Regions from separate parts of the Candidatus Pantoea soli genome, predicted to be linked through region 1. Evidence: predicted binding sites of a transcription regulator. Region 1 holds the regulator's gene; the other holds the start of a gene.
The links. The regulator CRP, encoded in region 1, controls carbon source genes, mostly activating them, when cyclic AMP is high. The targets are predictions, from matches to a motif close to ATGTGANNNNNNTCACAT.

Region 1 (6,536 bases):
CACCGCCCGCGCTCACGGCTTTATTGATGCACGCGACTACTATCAGCGCGCCAGCGCCCTGCCGCTGCTGACCGGCGTACGCAAGCCGCTGCTGATCATTCATGCCAAAGACGATCCCTTTATGACGGAAGCGGTTATTCCGCAGCCGCAGCAGTTATCTGCCACAATTGACTATCAGCTGACGCAGCAGGGTGGACACGTCGGCTTTGTGGGTGGCAGCCTGCACAGACCGCAGATGTGGCTGGAGCAGCGCGTGCCGGACTGGCTCTCAACCTATCTGGATGTGTGATTGTGATTATTCCCTGGCAGGAACTTGAAGCGACAACGCTGGAAAACCTGATTGAAAGTTTTGTGCTGCGTGAAGGCACCGATTACGGCGAACAGGAGCGCAGCCTGGCGCAAAAAGTGGCTGATGTGCGCCGGCAGCTGGAACAGGGCGAGGTGGTGCTGGTGTGGTCGGAACTGCATGAGTCGGTCAATATTATGCCGCGGCGCGAATTTCGCGGCTGATGCGCCGCGCGGGAATTCGTGGTAACAATGCTCATCGCCGGACTTCACAGGGAGCACTGTTATGTCAGCCAGGCATCCAATCATTGCCGTCACCGGTTCCAGCGGAGCCGGTACCACCACCACCAGCCTCGCCTTCCGTAAGATTTTCCAGCAGCTGGATCTGCACGCCGCCGAAGTCGAAGGTGACAGCTTCCATCGCTATACCCGTCCGGAAATGGATATGGCGATCCGCAAAGCGCGCGATCTCGGGCGTCATATCAGCTACTTCGGCCCGGAGGCCAATGACTTTGCGCTGCTGGAGCAGACCTTCCGGGACTACGGTCAGAACGGTCACGGTCAGTCGCGCAAGTATCTGCATACCTATGACGAGGCGGTGCCGTGGAATCAGGTGCCGGGCACCTTCACGCCGTGGCAGCCGCTGCCGGAAAACACCGACGTGCTGTTTTATGAAGGGCTGCACGGCGGCGTCGTCACGCAGCAGAATAACGTCGCCGAGCATGTCGATCTGCTGGTCGGCGTAGTACCCATCGTTAACCTTGAGTGGATTCAGAAGCTGGTGCGCGATACCAGTGAACGTGGCCATTCACGCGAAGCGGTCATGGATTCGGTGGTGCGATCCATGGAGGATTACATCAACTACATCACGCCGCAGTTCTCGCGCACCCACCTTAACTTCCAGCGCGTGCCCACCGTGGATACCTCCAATCCGTTTGCCGCGCGCGAGATCCCCTCGCTGGATGAGAGCTTTGTGGTGATCCATTTTCGCGGGCTGGAAGGCATTGCCTTTCCTTATCTGCTGGCGATGATTCAGGGATCGTTCATTTCCCATATGAATACGCTGGTGGTACCGGGCGGCAAGATGGGGCTGGCGATGGAACTGATCATGACGCCGCTGGTGCAGCGGCTGATTGAGGGTAAACGCATTGAATGACCGCCGGGGTGGCGATGCCTGACGCAGGGTGACGTATTGCGCGTCGGGCATCGCACCGCGGCCGCTGGCTTACAACGCCTTCACTTCATAACTGTGGGTGATTTCCACGCCTTTACCCAGCATGATCGCCACCGAGCAGTACTTCTCAGCCGAGAGATCCACTGCGCGTGCCACTGCCTTATCGCTCAGCGCATGACCGCTGACGATAAAATGCAGGTTAATGTGTGTAAAAATGCGTGGCGCTTCTTCGCGCCGTTCCGAGGTGAGTTTCACCTCGCAGTCCGCCACGTCGTTACGCCCTTTCTGCAGGATTGACACCACGTCAATCGCGCTGCAGCCGCCGGCGGCCATCAGCACCATCTCCATCGGGCTGGGTGCTTTGTCGCCGGAATTCCCGTCCATTAATACCTGATGTCCGGATGAGGATTCTCCGAGAAAGGTTAACCCCTCAACCCATTTCACTCGTGCCTGCATATCTTTGTCTCCTGAAGCGGCGGTTTTGCCGCCAGAGTACGCTTTCACCTGGCAAACAGCAATCCGGACGCCTGCCCCTGCCGCTGAAGCGAGACAACACAAGACAGCCTGCAAAAGCTGTGCTACAAACAGAGCTGAAAATATTTTCGTCATTACAGACGAAGGCGGGACGAATCAAAAGCATCGCTTACGAATCCACCCCGAATAATTTTCCCTTACGGGAAACGCTTGACGATTTCACCGCCTGACAGGGAAAACTGCCCCCTGTGTTTTGGGCACGATTACAACAGAGGATAATAGCGAATGGTTCTCGGCAAACCGCAAACAGACCCTACACTCGAATGGTTCCTGTCCCATTGCCATATTCACAAATATCCATCCAAAAGCACCCTCATCCATCAGGGTGAGAAAGCGGAAACGCTGTACTACATCGTGAAAGGTTCCGTCGCGGTACTGATTAAAGATGAAGAAGGCAAAGAGATGATTCTCTCCTACCTCAACCAGGGAGATTTCATCGGCGAGCTCGGCCTGTTTGAAGAAGGCCAGGAGCGCAGTGCCTGGGTACGTGCGAAGACTGCCTGCGAAGTGGCTGAAATTTCCTACAAAAAATTCCGTCAGCTGATTCAGGTAAACCCGGATATTTTAATGCGCCTGTCGGCGCAGATGGCGCGTCGCCTGCAGGTGACTTCCGAAAAAGTAGGCAACCTTGCCTTCCTGGACGTCACCGGTCGTATCGCGCAAACGCTGCTCAACCTGGCAAAACAGCCCGATGCCATGACCCACCCGGACGGTATGCAAATTAAAATCACCCGTCAGGAAATTGGTCAGATCGTGGGCTGCTCACGCGAAACCGTGGGCCGTATCCTGAAAATGCTGGAAGATCAAAACCTGATCTCCGCACACGGTAAAACTATCGTCGTCTACGGCACCCGCTGATTTCTTCTCACCCACGGCGTAATGGCAACATTGCGCCGTTTTTATTTACGATGAGCTGATGTGGCGTCGAATCATCTATCATCCTGAGGTCAACTACGCGCTGCGGCAAACGCTGGTGCTGTGTCTGCCCGTGGCGCTCGGCTGGCTGGCGGGTGACCTGCAAAAAGGGCTGTTGTTCTCTCTGGTGCCGGCCTGCTGCAACATCGCCGGGCTGGATACCCCGCATAAGCGCTTCTTTAAGCGCCTGATTGTCGGCGGTGCGCTGTTCGCTACCGGCAGCTTTCTGATTCAGTATCTTACCGGGCTTAACGTGCCGCTGCCGCTGATCCTGCTGGTGCTGCCGCTGCTGGTTGGCGTAACCGGCGAAATCAGCCCGCTGCATGGCCGTCTGCTTCCCGGCACGCTGATTGCCGCCATCTTTACGCTCAGCCTCATTGGCCGCATGCCGATTTGGGTTCCACCGCTGCTCTACATTGGCGGCACGCTGTGGTACGGGCTGTTTAACTGGTTCTGGTTCTGGCTGTGGAAAGAGCAGCCGATGCGTGAAACCCTCAGCCTGCTGTATCACGAACTGGCGGATTACTGCGATGCCAAATATACGCTGCTGACCCAGCTGACCGATCCGGAAAAAGCGCTGCCGCCGCTGCTGGCGCGCCAGCAGAAAGCGGTCGATCTCATCACCACCTGTTATCAGCAGATGCACATGCTGTCAGCCAGTCGCGATAACAGCCATAAGCGCCTGACGCGTGCGTTTCAGGTGGCGCTGGATTTGCAGGAGCACATTTCAGTCAGCCTGCACCAGCCGGAAGAGGTGCAAAAACTGGTGGAGCAAAGCCACGCTGAAGCGGTGATTCGCTGGAACGCCCGCATCATCTCGGCGCGCCTGCGCGTGCTGGCCGACGCCATCCTTTACCATCAGTTAACCGGCCGTTTTGAGATGGAGAAGCCGCTCAGCGCACTGGAAAAGATTGCGCGTCAGCATCCGGATAACCCGGTGGGACATTTCTGCCTGTATCACTTCAGCCGCATCGCGCGCGTGCTGCGTACGCAGAAGCCGCTCTACACCCGCGATCTGATGGCCGACCGGCAGCGCCGTCTGCCGCTGCTGCCGGCGCTGCGCAGCTATCTGTCGCTGAAATCTTCAGCGCTGCGCACGGCGGCGCGCTTTGCCGTCATGCTGATGTTTGGCAGCGCGCTGGCGCTGTTCTTCAACATTCCCAAACCCTACTGGATTCTGATGACCATCCTGTTCGTCAGCCAGAATGGCTACAGCGCCACGCGGGTGCGTATTCAGCACCGTGCGCTGGGCACCTTTGCCGGGCTGCTGATTGCCGCGGCCTCGCTGCGGCTGGCGGTGCCGGAATCGATCGCCCTGCTGTTTATGCTGGTGATTACGCTTATCAGCTATCTGGTGACGCGCAAATATTATGGCTGGTCCATGATTGGCTTTACCGTCACGGCGGTGTATTCGCTGCAGCTGCTGTCGCTGAACGGCGCGCAGTTTCTGCTGCCGCGCATGATGGATACGCTGATGGGCTGCCTGATTGCCTTTGCGGGAATGATCTGGCTGTGGCCGCAGTGGCAGAGCGGCCTGCTGCGCCGCAACGCGCATGATGCGCTTGAGGCTTTTCAGGAGGCACTGCGCCTGCTACTGGGCCCGGAGCAGTCACCGCAAAAGCTGGCGGAACAGCGGGTCAAGGTCAATCAAGCGCATAACGCACTGTTCAACTCCCTGAATCAGGCCTCCAGCGAACCCGGTTTTAACGCGCAGTATCTGAAAGATATGCGGCTGTGGGTGACCCACAGCCAGTTCATTGTTGAGCACATCAATGCGATGACGATTCTGGCGCGCGAGCATACCATGCTGACCCCGACGCTGGCGGAGCGCTATCTGCAATCCTGTGAGATCGCGCTGCAGCGCTGTCAGCAGCGGCTTTCCTATGACGGCCCGGGCAGTGACACCAATATTCTGGAAGCACCGGATAGCCTGAGTGACGGGCCGGTGACGATTGTTGAACAGCATGTGAAGCGGATTCTGCAGCACCTGAGCGTGATGCATACTATCTCGTCTCTGGCGTGGAGCCAGCGCCCGCATCACGGTCGCTGGCTGAGTGCGATACGCCCGAAAGGCTAATCAGGCGGCCAGCACCTGCTGAATGGCGCGGGCAAACCGCGCCATTCCCTCTGCAATATCGGTGGGTTCAATTACCAGCGAAGGCGCAAAGCGGATAACATCGGTACCGGCCGTCAGCACCATGACGCCTGCAGCCGCAGCGGCGTTCAGAATATCGCGCGCTTTGCTGGCATGCTGCGGTTTCAGCACAGCACCGATCAGCAACCCTTTGCCCCGGATCTCACTGAAGATATCGTAATCGGCGTCTATTGCCTGCAGCGCCGTCACGAACTGCTGCCGACGCGTCTCCACGCCATTCAGTACCTCCGGCGTGTTAATGATATCCAGTGCGGTTTCGGCGACGGCGCAGGCCAGCGGATTACCGCCGTAGGTAGTGCCGTGTACGCCTGGCGCCATCACGGCGGCAATGGCGTCGGTAGTCAGCATCGCGCTGACCGGGAAGCCGCCGCCGAGTGCTTTGGCCGTGGTAATGATATCCGGCTGAATCGCATAGTGTTCATAAGCAAACAGCTTACCGCTGCGCCCCATACCACTTTGCACTTCATCCAGCACCAGCAGCGCATTGTGCTGGTCGCACAGCGCACGCAGCCCCTGCATAAATTCCGGCGTGGCGGGCATCACCCCGCCTTCTCCCTGAATGGGTTCCACGACGATGGCGCAGGTGTGGTCATCCATCACCGCTTTGACCGCGTCCAGATCGTTAAAAGGCACATGCACAATGTCGGCCGGCTTCGGGCCAAAGCCATCGGAGTACTTCGGCTGGCCGCCGACAGACACGGTAAACAGCGTGCGGCCGTGGAAGCCGTTGTGGAAAGCGATAATTTTGGTTTTAAACGGGCTGTGTTTTTTGCAGGCGTAATAGCGCGCCAGCTTAAACGCGGCTTCGTTGGCTTCCGCACCGGAATTGGCAAAAAACACCCGTTCAGCAAAAGTGGCCGCAATCAGCTTGCCTGCCAGACGCAGCGCCGGTTCGTTGGTGAACACGTTGCTGGTGTGCCACAGCGTTTCCCCCTGCCGGTGCAGCGTCTCCACCAGCGCCGGATGACAGTGTCCCAGGGCAGTCACAGCGATACCGCCGGAAAAGTCGATGTACTCTTTGCCCTGCTGATCCCATACGCGGCTGCCTTTGCCTTTCACCGGCACAAACTGCGCAGGTGCATAAACAGGCAAAATGACCTTATCGAAGGTTTCCCGGGTTACCGCTGGTTTTTCCGCTGCCATTGCTGACCTCATCAGGTTAATTATCGAACTGACGTGAAATTATAATCACGAAATATGCATAATAAATCACGCAATGGCAAACGGAAGTTACGTATTGAGGAAATTGGCCAGCAGCTGATGCCCCTGTTCACTGAGGATACTTTCCGGGTGGAACTGCACCCCTTCCAGCGCCAGCGTGCGGTGGCGAAAGCCCATGATCTCATCCGGCTCGCCGTCACGCAGGCTCCAGGCGGTGATCTCAAATTCAGCGGGCAGCGTATCGCGTGCCACAATCAGCGAATGGTAACGCGTGACGGTAAGCGGATTGGTTAACTGGCGGAAGACGCCCTG
Region 2 (6,536 bases), 1.7 Mb from region 1:
AGCGCATTGCCGTTATTAATTTGCGCAAACAGATAGGCATCGGCCGGATCGATACAGTAGCCACACTGCACGCCCGGATGCAGGTTCAGCGACATCAGCGCGCCCTGGCCGGTGCCGCAGCCGGCCACCACAAAATCCACCGCGTGGCTGTTCAGCAGCACGCTGGCCATGATGCCCAGATGAATATAGGTCAGAGGGTAATCCTGCTCATCGCACATGCCGACGTTAAAAACCTGATGGCCGAGCGGCTGGGCCACCTCCTGCAGCGCCTGCCAGACCGTGGCATTCTTCGCGGCCTGGCTGTTTTCCATCATTAATGCAATTTTCATCCTGTACCCCACTTAAAATTGAAACGCTGTTTCATTTTAATCGCATGGCAGGAAATTGCAGCCCGCTGAACGTGAGGCGGCTCACATAAACGTGGATGCGCGGCGGACGAGGATGCCAGCGCCACCAGGCGGAACAGCCCGTTACCCTCTTTCCACCACCGGTGCGGCGCCCGGCTTACACCACCGCGCGGACGAGGTTGCCGGTCGTGCCAGCTGGCGCTGCAGCCACGCGCTGGCGGCGGCCTCATCCGGCGCACACGCATTCAGCGTAAACACCGGCCCCACTGCCATCGGCTGCGCCTGCTCTGCCAGCCGGCGCAGCTCCGGCAGATACTCTGCACCGGGGTGTCCCGGCCGGCGCTGCGACAGCCGCGCCTGATAGCGCGCCACGGCCTCATCCGGCGCGATCGCCAGCCACAGCTCCAGCGCCCGGGTGACGCCAGCCTGCTGCAACCCCTGCAGCAACACATCGCGGGGCTGGAAGCCAAACCAGGCATCAATCAGATAGACGCAGCAATCCGGGGCCTGCGCCACGGTCTGCCAGATAGCCTGATAGGCCGCACAGCCCAGCTGGCGATTACGCTGACGATCGACCGGTGCGAAACCGGCCATGAACGGCTCTTTCAGGCTGTCCAGCGTCAGCACCGGTAGTCCAAAGCGCTGCGACAGCGCGTGCGTCAGGGTGCTTTTACCGGCGGCAGGAATGCCATTCACCAGCACCACGTTTTTTTCCCGGGTTATCCCTGTCATAAGATGGCCATCACCTCCGCGGCGCTGCGCGCCGCGCGCAGCCGCCTCAGCGTCTCCTCACTCTCCAGCAGCGTCACAATCGCGCGGATCCCCTCTTCAATGTGTGCATTGTTGTCGCGGGCGCCAAACAGAATCACGATATCGGCCTTTCCGCTGCCGTCAAAGGCGATCGGCTCTGCCAGCACCAGCATACTGAAGCAATCTTTCAGCACGCCGCTCTCAGGCCGGGCATGTGGGATAGCAATGCCCTCCTCAAACACGTAATACGCGCCGTGCGTCAGGGTGTTAGCGATGACCGCCTGCGGATAACTTTCACGGAGATAGCCGCCCTGTACCAGCGGCTGCGCCGCCAGCGCAATCACCTCGCGCCAGTCGCGTGCCGCCACCCTGACCTGGATTGCCCCGGCTTCCTGCAGCAGTTGTTTGATGCTCATCCGGTCTGACCTCCCTGAACTGATGTGCGAATGGTGTTACGCAGCGCATCGATTTTGACAAACAGCGCATCCATCTCCTGGCGGTAACGCAGGCTTCGGGCAAACACAGGCAGTGCCCGGTTATAGGCCAGCATCAGGGCTTTCTGCGCCTCTGCCGCCTGCGGATCCCGCGCCAGCTGCTGCTCCAGCTGCACAATGGTGTCAAGCAGGCCTTCCGCCTGCCGATCGAGTTCTGCCGCCTGCGCTGCCGTCGCGGCCGGCCTCTTTTTCAGAAATCCAAACATAGCCTCTCCTGACCCGAACGCCGCACCGGCCTTCAGGCAATGGTTGTTTGACGCGGGAACGGTTAACGGAACAGCTGAATTTTTTCGACCAGCACATTGGTGACGGCATCGTTGGCAGGCACCAGAAAGTTGCGTACGCTGTCGTTCACTTTGCCCTTTTCAAATGTCTGCTTGCAGTTTGCCACCCACTGCACATTCATTTCGGTGCCGACGTTCACTTTCTCGATCCCGCTGCGCACCGCCAGCCGCATATCCTCGTCGCTGACGCCGGTACCGCCATGCAGCACCAGCGGCGTGTGGGTGGCTGCGGTAATGTCGGCCAGCCGCTGATGCTGAATCTGCGCCTTACCGGTATACAGGCCGTGCACGGTGCCAATTGAGATAGCCAGCATATCGACGCCGGTTTCCGCGACAAATCGTCTGGCATCTTCCACGGTAGTGAACGCCGCGTCATCCAGCGCCACGGATTTCCCCTCTTCAGCGCCGCCGATCGCCCCCAGCTCCGCTTCCACCGACACCTGCAGCGGGCGTGCCATATCAATCACGCGCCGCGTATTGGCAATGTTTTCATCAAGCGGCAAATGCGAACCGTCATACATCACCGAACTGAAACCGGCATCAAGCGCGGTCTGAATGGCGGCCAGATCGGAACAGTGGTCCAGGTGTAAACACGCCGGGACGTTCCGGCTCTCTGACAGAGAGCGTATCGCGTCCACAATCAGCTTATGCCCGAGGTACTTTGCCGTGCCGGTGGAGATCTGTACCATCAGCGGGCTGTTGGTCTTTTCCGCTGCCGTAAAGAAGGCCGGTAACATCTCAAGGCAGTGCAGATTAAACGAGCCGAGCGCTTTAAATTCACGTTGTTTCGCCACCTGCAACAGATCGGTAAAGTTATAAAGTTTCATGCAGCTTTTCCTCGTGGGATTTGGGAGATTTTCCGTTAACAAACCAGGCGATCAGGGTGATGAACAGCACAAACAGGGCGACAAACAGCCAGTTATTCTGGAACGCGTGCCCCAGCACCAGACCGGTACTGATGACGTCAGAATCGCTGAAGGTCACGCCGGTAAAGCCGTAGCTCTCCAGCATCGGTACCAGGATAGCCGGCAGCAGCGTAATAAAGAGGCCGTGGACAAAGCCGCCGATCATCGCGCCGCGCCGTCCGCCCAGCGCATTGCCAAATACCCCGGCGGTGCCGCCGGCAAAAAAGTTTGTCAGCAGCCCGGGCAGGATCATCGCCATGCCAAACATCGGGAACAGCAGCATGCCCACCACCGAGCCCAGCGTGGTGGCGAGGAAGCCAACAATCACGGCGTTGGGCGCATAGGGGAACATCACCGGACAGTCGAGGGCCGGTCGGGCATCCGGTACCAGCCGCATGGCAATACCGCGAAACGCAGGCACCAGCTCGTTCAGCAGCAGGCGTACTCCGCTGTAGAGCACAAACACCCCGGCGACAAACTGAATCGACTGCATAAAGGCATACATCAGGTAGTTCATGCCATTGCTGTACTGCGCGATAAACGCCGGGCCGGCCGCCAGCGCGGGAATGAGATACATTGGCACCATCACCACCGCCATCGACAGGTAGGTGTCCTGCAGGAACTTAAAATTGTCCGGCAACTTCAGGTCTTCCGTGGAGCGTGAGCCCCTGCCCACCACTTTGGCCACTGCCGCCGTCAGCAGATAACCGATGGTGCAGAAGTGACCCAGCGCCACGTCGTCAGACTCCGTGATACGACGCACCACCGGCTGTGCCAGTGCGGGCATCACCACCGCCATCACGCCGCCAAAGAGGCCGCCCGTGAGGATCAGCGGCAGGCCGGTCAGTCCCGCTTTGTAGCCAATCACTGCACCGATAGTGGCCATCCACAGCAGCGCCTGGCCGGTGAGGAAGATGTATTTGAACGGCGTCAGCCGGGCGATAAGGATATTGACGATAAAAATCACCAGCAGCGTCAGCGCCACTTCAGATCCCAGTTCGCGACTGGCTAAGCCGGCGATGGCGGCCACGTCGGTGATATACCCCTGCATGCCAAAACCGTGAGTAAAAATGGTATTCAGGAAGGTCAGCGTACCCACAATGATATTGATGCCGGCCATCATAATTAAAAAGCCCAGCAGGGTTTTGAACGTGCCTTCCACCACTTTCCCGGCCGATTTTTTTTGCAGCAGCAAACCTATCAGTGCAATAAAAGCGATCAGAATAGAGGCCTGACCGAGTAAATCTTTAATCAGAAAATTAATTACGCTATTCATGGCTGGCCACCTGCAAATTATGGGCTTTCATAAACGCGACGATTTTCTCCTCAATTTCATTTTTATCCGTCAGCCGGTTCAGAATAATGACGCGCTTCATCTGTTCGGGGCTGGCGTCGGCGTTTAATACATCGGCGAAGGCTTTCTGGGTTAATATCATGTCCGATTTAAAAGCCCCGGCTTCGGAAATGGTGGTGTGATCAATATCTGCTTCAATATCGAGCTTCTTTAACACCGCTTTTGCGCTCATCTCGATAGCAAAACTGGAACCCAGACCGCAGCCACAGACACAGAGTATTTTCAGCATGGTTATGTCCTCACAGAATATGCAGTTGTTTAGCGAGTTTGTAATAATGCCCTTCGGTATCCACCAGGCGTTTTTTCATGCTTAGTAAATCAATCGGGATGGGTTTATGACTGCCATTAATAATGACGGCTTTATTGCGCATGCCCGATTCAATACAGCGCGCGACTTCACTGGCCATCAGCGTGCCCTGATAAATCTCTTCGCAGGTGGCGTCTCCGTTGCGCAAACCATAACCCATGATGGTTTTACGGATGCGCACGCCCGTCAGCGGTTCCAGCTGTTTAATTAGCGTATCAATCGCGCCCTGAAAGCCCGGTGAGTATTCACGGGTATAGCCTTCGGAGCACAGGATAATCACGCTGTTCTGCGCCGCCAGCCGCTGCGTGATACGGGCGGCAAGGTCGGCAACCGGGATCTGGCACTCCGGGATCAGCGCAAAATCCGCATTGGATTTGATGGCCGATTGCAGGGTTAATTCGCCGCAGTACCCTCCCAGCAGTTCAACCATAAAAACCCGCCCGGTTAAAGCGCGGCCGGTATTACGCAGTTTTGCCACCTCCTTTAATACCTGCTCGCAGGCGGTCGAAAAACCAATGGTGTAATCACTGCCAAACACGTCGTTGTCAATGGTCATCCCGACACCAAAACAGTTGACGCCAAATTCACTCAGCGTATGCAGAAATTGCAAAGAGCCATCACCGCCGGCCATAATTAATATATCGATGCGCAGCGATTTAAGCTGTCTGGCAATAGTTTCATACTCCGGGCGCAGTAATTTCCGCCCGGTGCGCCCGGAACGGATAACCGGGATGGCAGCAATCGCGTAATCCACCAGGTCGCGCCGGGTCATTTCCTGATGGCAATTTTCCAGCAGCCCCGGAATGCCGCCGTTAAATAACACCATCTCCGCCTGCGTCAGACGCGCAACCTGAAAAATAAAATTATTTATGCCGGTCACATCGCCACCGCTGATCACCATGCCTATTCTCATCACCGCTGCTCCTGTCATTACCGCTCTGCCGCTATTCTTCCGGCGAAGCACATTGTTATTTGCAGGTGAGATCACACTTCCGTCACTTATTTAACCGGTGAAGACGTTGACAGACGGCGCAGCAAGGTTATTTATGTGAACAAAATCACAGGTGCGGATTAGCGCACATTTTCAAAATATATGCGTTATCAGGCTGTTATATTTTTTTGCCGCCTCTGACTGGCTGAGGCTTATTTGCGGCGGCGGACGTGTTTTGTTTAAAGCTGAATTGTGACTCTGCGCGCATTTTTAGCCGCGCAATTGCGCTTTACGGCCGCGCAGATAAGTGGGTGCGGAGGTGGCAGACGCCCGCTGACAGGCGATCAGCGGGCCGATAATTGCGCGCAGCGGGCGCAGGTTGCGCCGCTCCGCGCGGGACGATCAGGCCGTAACCAGCACGCGCCAGCGGCGGCGCTGGCGCAGCAGCTGTGAATAAAGCTGTTGCAGGTGCGCTGGCGTTAACGCTTCGGTGGCACAGTGCGTCAGGCAGGGCAAGCCCTGCTGCTGGCGCAGCGCCTCCTGGGCCGCCGTCACATTGTCCTGTGGCGTGCACGCGGCCGCCAGTGTTGTCTGCCAGTCCCGCAGCGTCGCGGCCTGCAGCTGCTCCACCGCCGGCTGCATGTCACGCAGAAAGCGCTTGCAGTGGGACAGCAGTTCGCGCCAGCCCACATCCGGCGACTGCAGCGCCAGCAGCAGTCCGTCGACATCCGCGACGCGCTGATAGCGTGCTGAGACTACGTAGCCCACCGGCTGCTCCACGCGCAGACGCTGGAAAAAGCGCGGTTCTGTCATCAGCGCCAGCGCACGCAGCGCTGCCAGGCTGAGATCGTCCTGCTGCGGCAGCGGCATAAACAGCAGTAACGCGGCATCGCCACCGGTACAGGGCAGCGCTGTAATGCCGCGCTGCAGCGGCGGCGCGGCGGAAGCGACGGCGCTGAGCGGGAAAGCGTGCAGCGCCTGCGCCACCTGGCGATGCCGCGCCGCGCTGCCGCACCATACGGCCTGCCAGCAGAGAAGCGGTGCGGGTGCGCGCAGCTGCTGCGGCAGCGCGGCCAGCAGCTGACGAATGGCAATCGACGGTGGCACAGCCGCCGTCGCGGCTTCGCCCGGTGTCTGCAGGGCATGCAGCAGCGCCGGCAGCAG

Region 2: D8B20_RS08185 (6-phosphofructokinase) is a predicted target of CRP. The motif match lies at 5,488-5,505, and genes of this name have one in related genera.

The regions. Positions count from the first base shown of each region.
Region 1 covers NZ_CP032702.1:3,423,195-3,429,730, forward strand. Annotated here, with positions in the region: gene D8B20_RS15905 (hydrolase) at 1-289, shown strand, start outside; gene D8B20_RS15910 (YheU family protein) at 292-510, shown strand; gene D8B20_RS15915 (phosphoribulokinase) at 572-1,441, shown strand; gene D8B20_RS15920 (OsmC family protein) at 1,511-1,915, opposite strand; gene crp (cAMP-activated global transcriptional regulator CRP) at 2,219-2,851, shown strand; gene D8B20_RS15930 (YccS/YhfK family putative transporter) at 2,910-4,985, shown strand; gene argD (bifunctional acetylornithine/succinyldiaminopimelate transaminase) at 4,986-6,206, opposite strand; gene D8B20_RS15940 (aminodeoxychorismate synthase component II) at 6,294-6,536, opposite strand, start outside.
Region 2 covers NZ_CP032702.1:1,757,299-1,763,834, reverse strand. Annotated here, with positions in the region: gene D8B20_RS08220 (RpiB/LacA/LacB family sugar-phosphate isomerase) at 1-329, opposite strand, end outside; gene D8B20_RS08215 (P-loop nucleotide/nucleoside kinase family protein) at 471-1,079, opposite strand; gene D8B20_RS08210 (PTS sugar transporter subunit IIA) at 1,076-1,513, opposite strand; gene D8B20_RS08205 (hypothetical protein) at 1,510-1,797, opposite strand; gene D8B20_RS08200 (class II fructose-bisphosphate aldolase) at 1,860-2,702, opposite strand; gene D8B20_RS08195 (PTS sugar transporter subunit IIC) at 2,689-4,056, opposite strand; gene D8B20_RS08190 (PTS sugar transporter subunit IIB) at 4,049-4,363, opposite strand; gene D8B20_RS08185 (6-phosphofructokinase) at 4,374-5,354, opposite strand; gene pqqF (pyrroloquinoline quinone biosynthesis protein PqqF) at 5,775-6,536, opposite strand, start outside.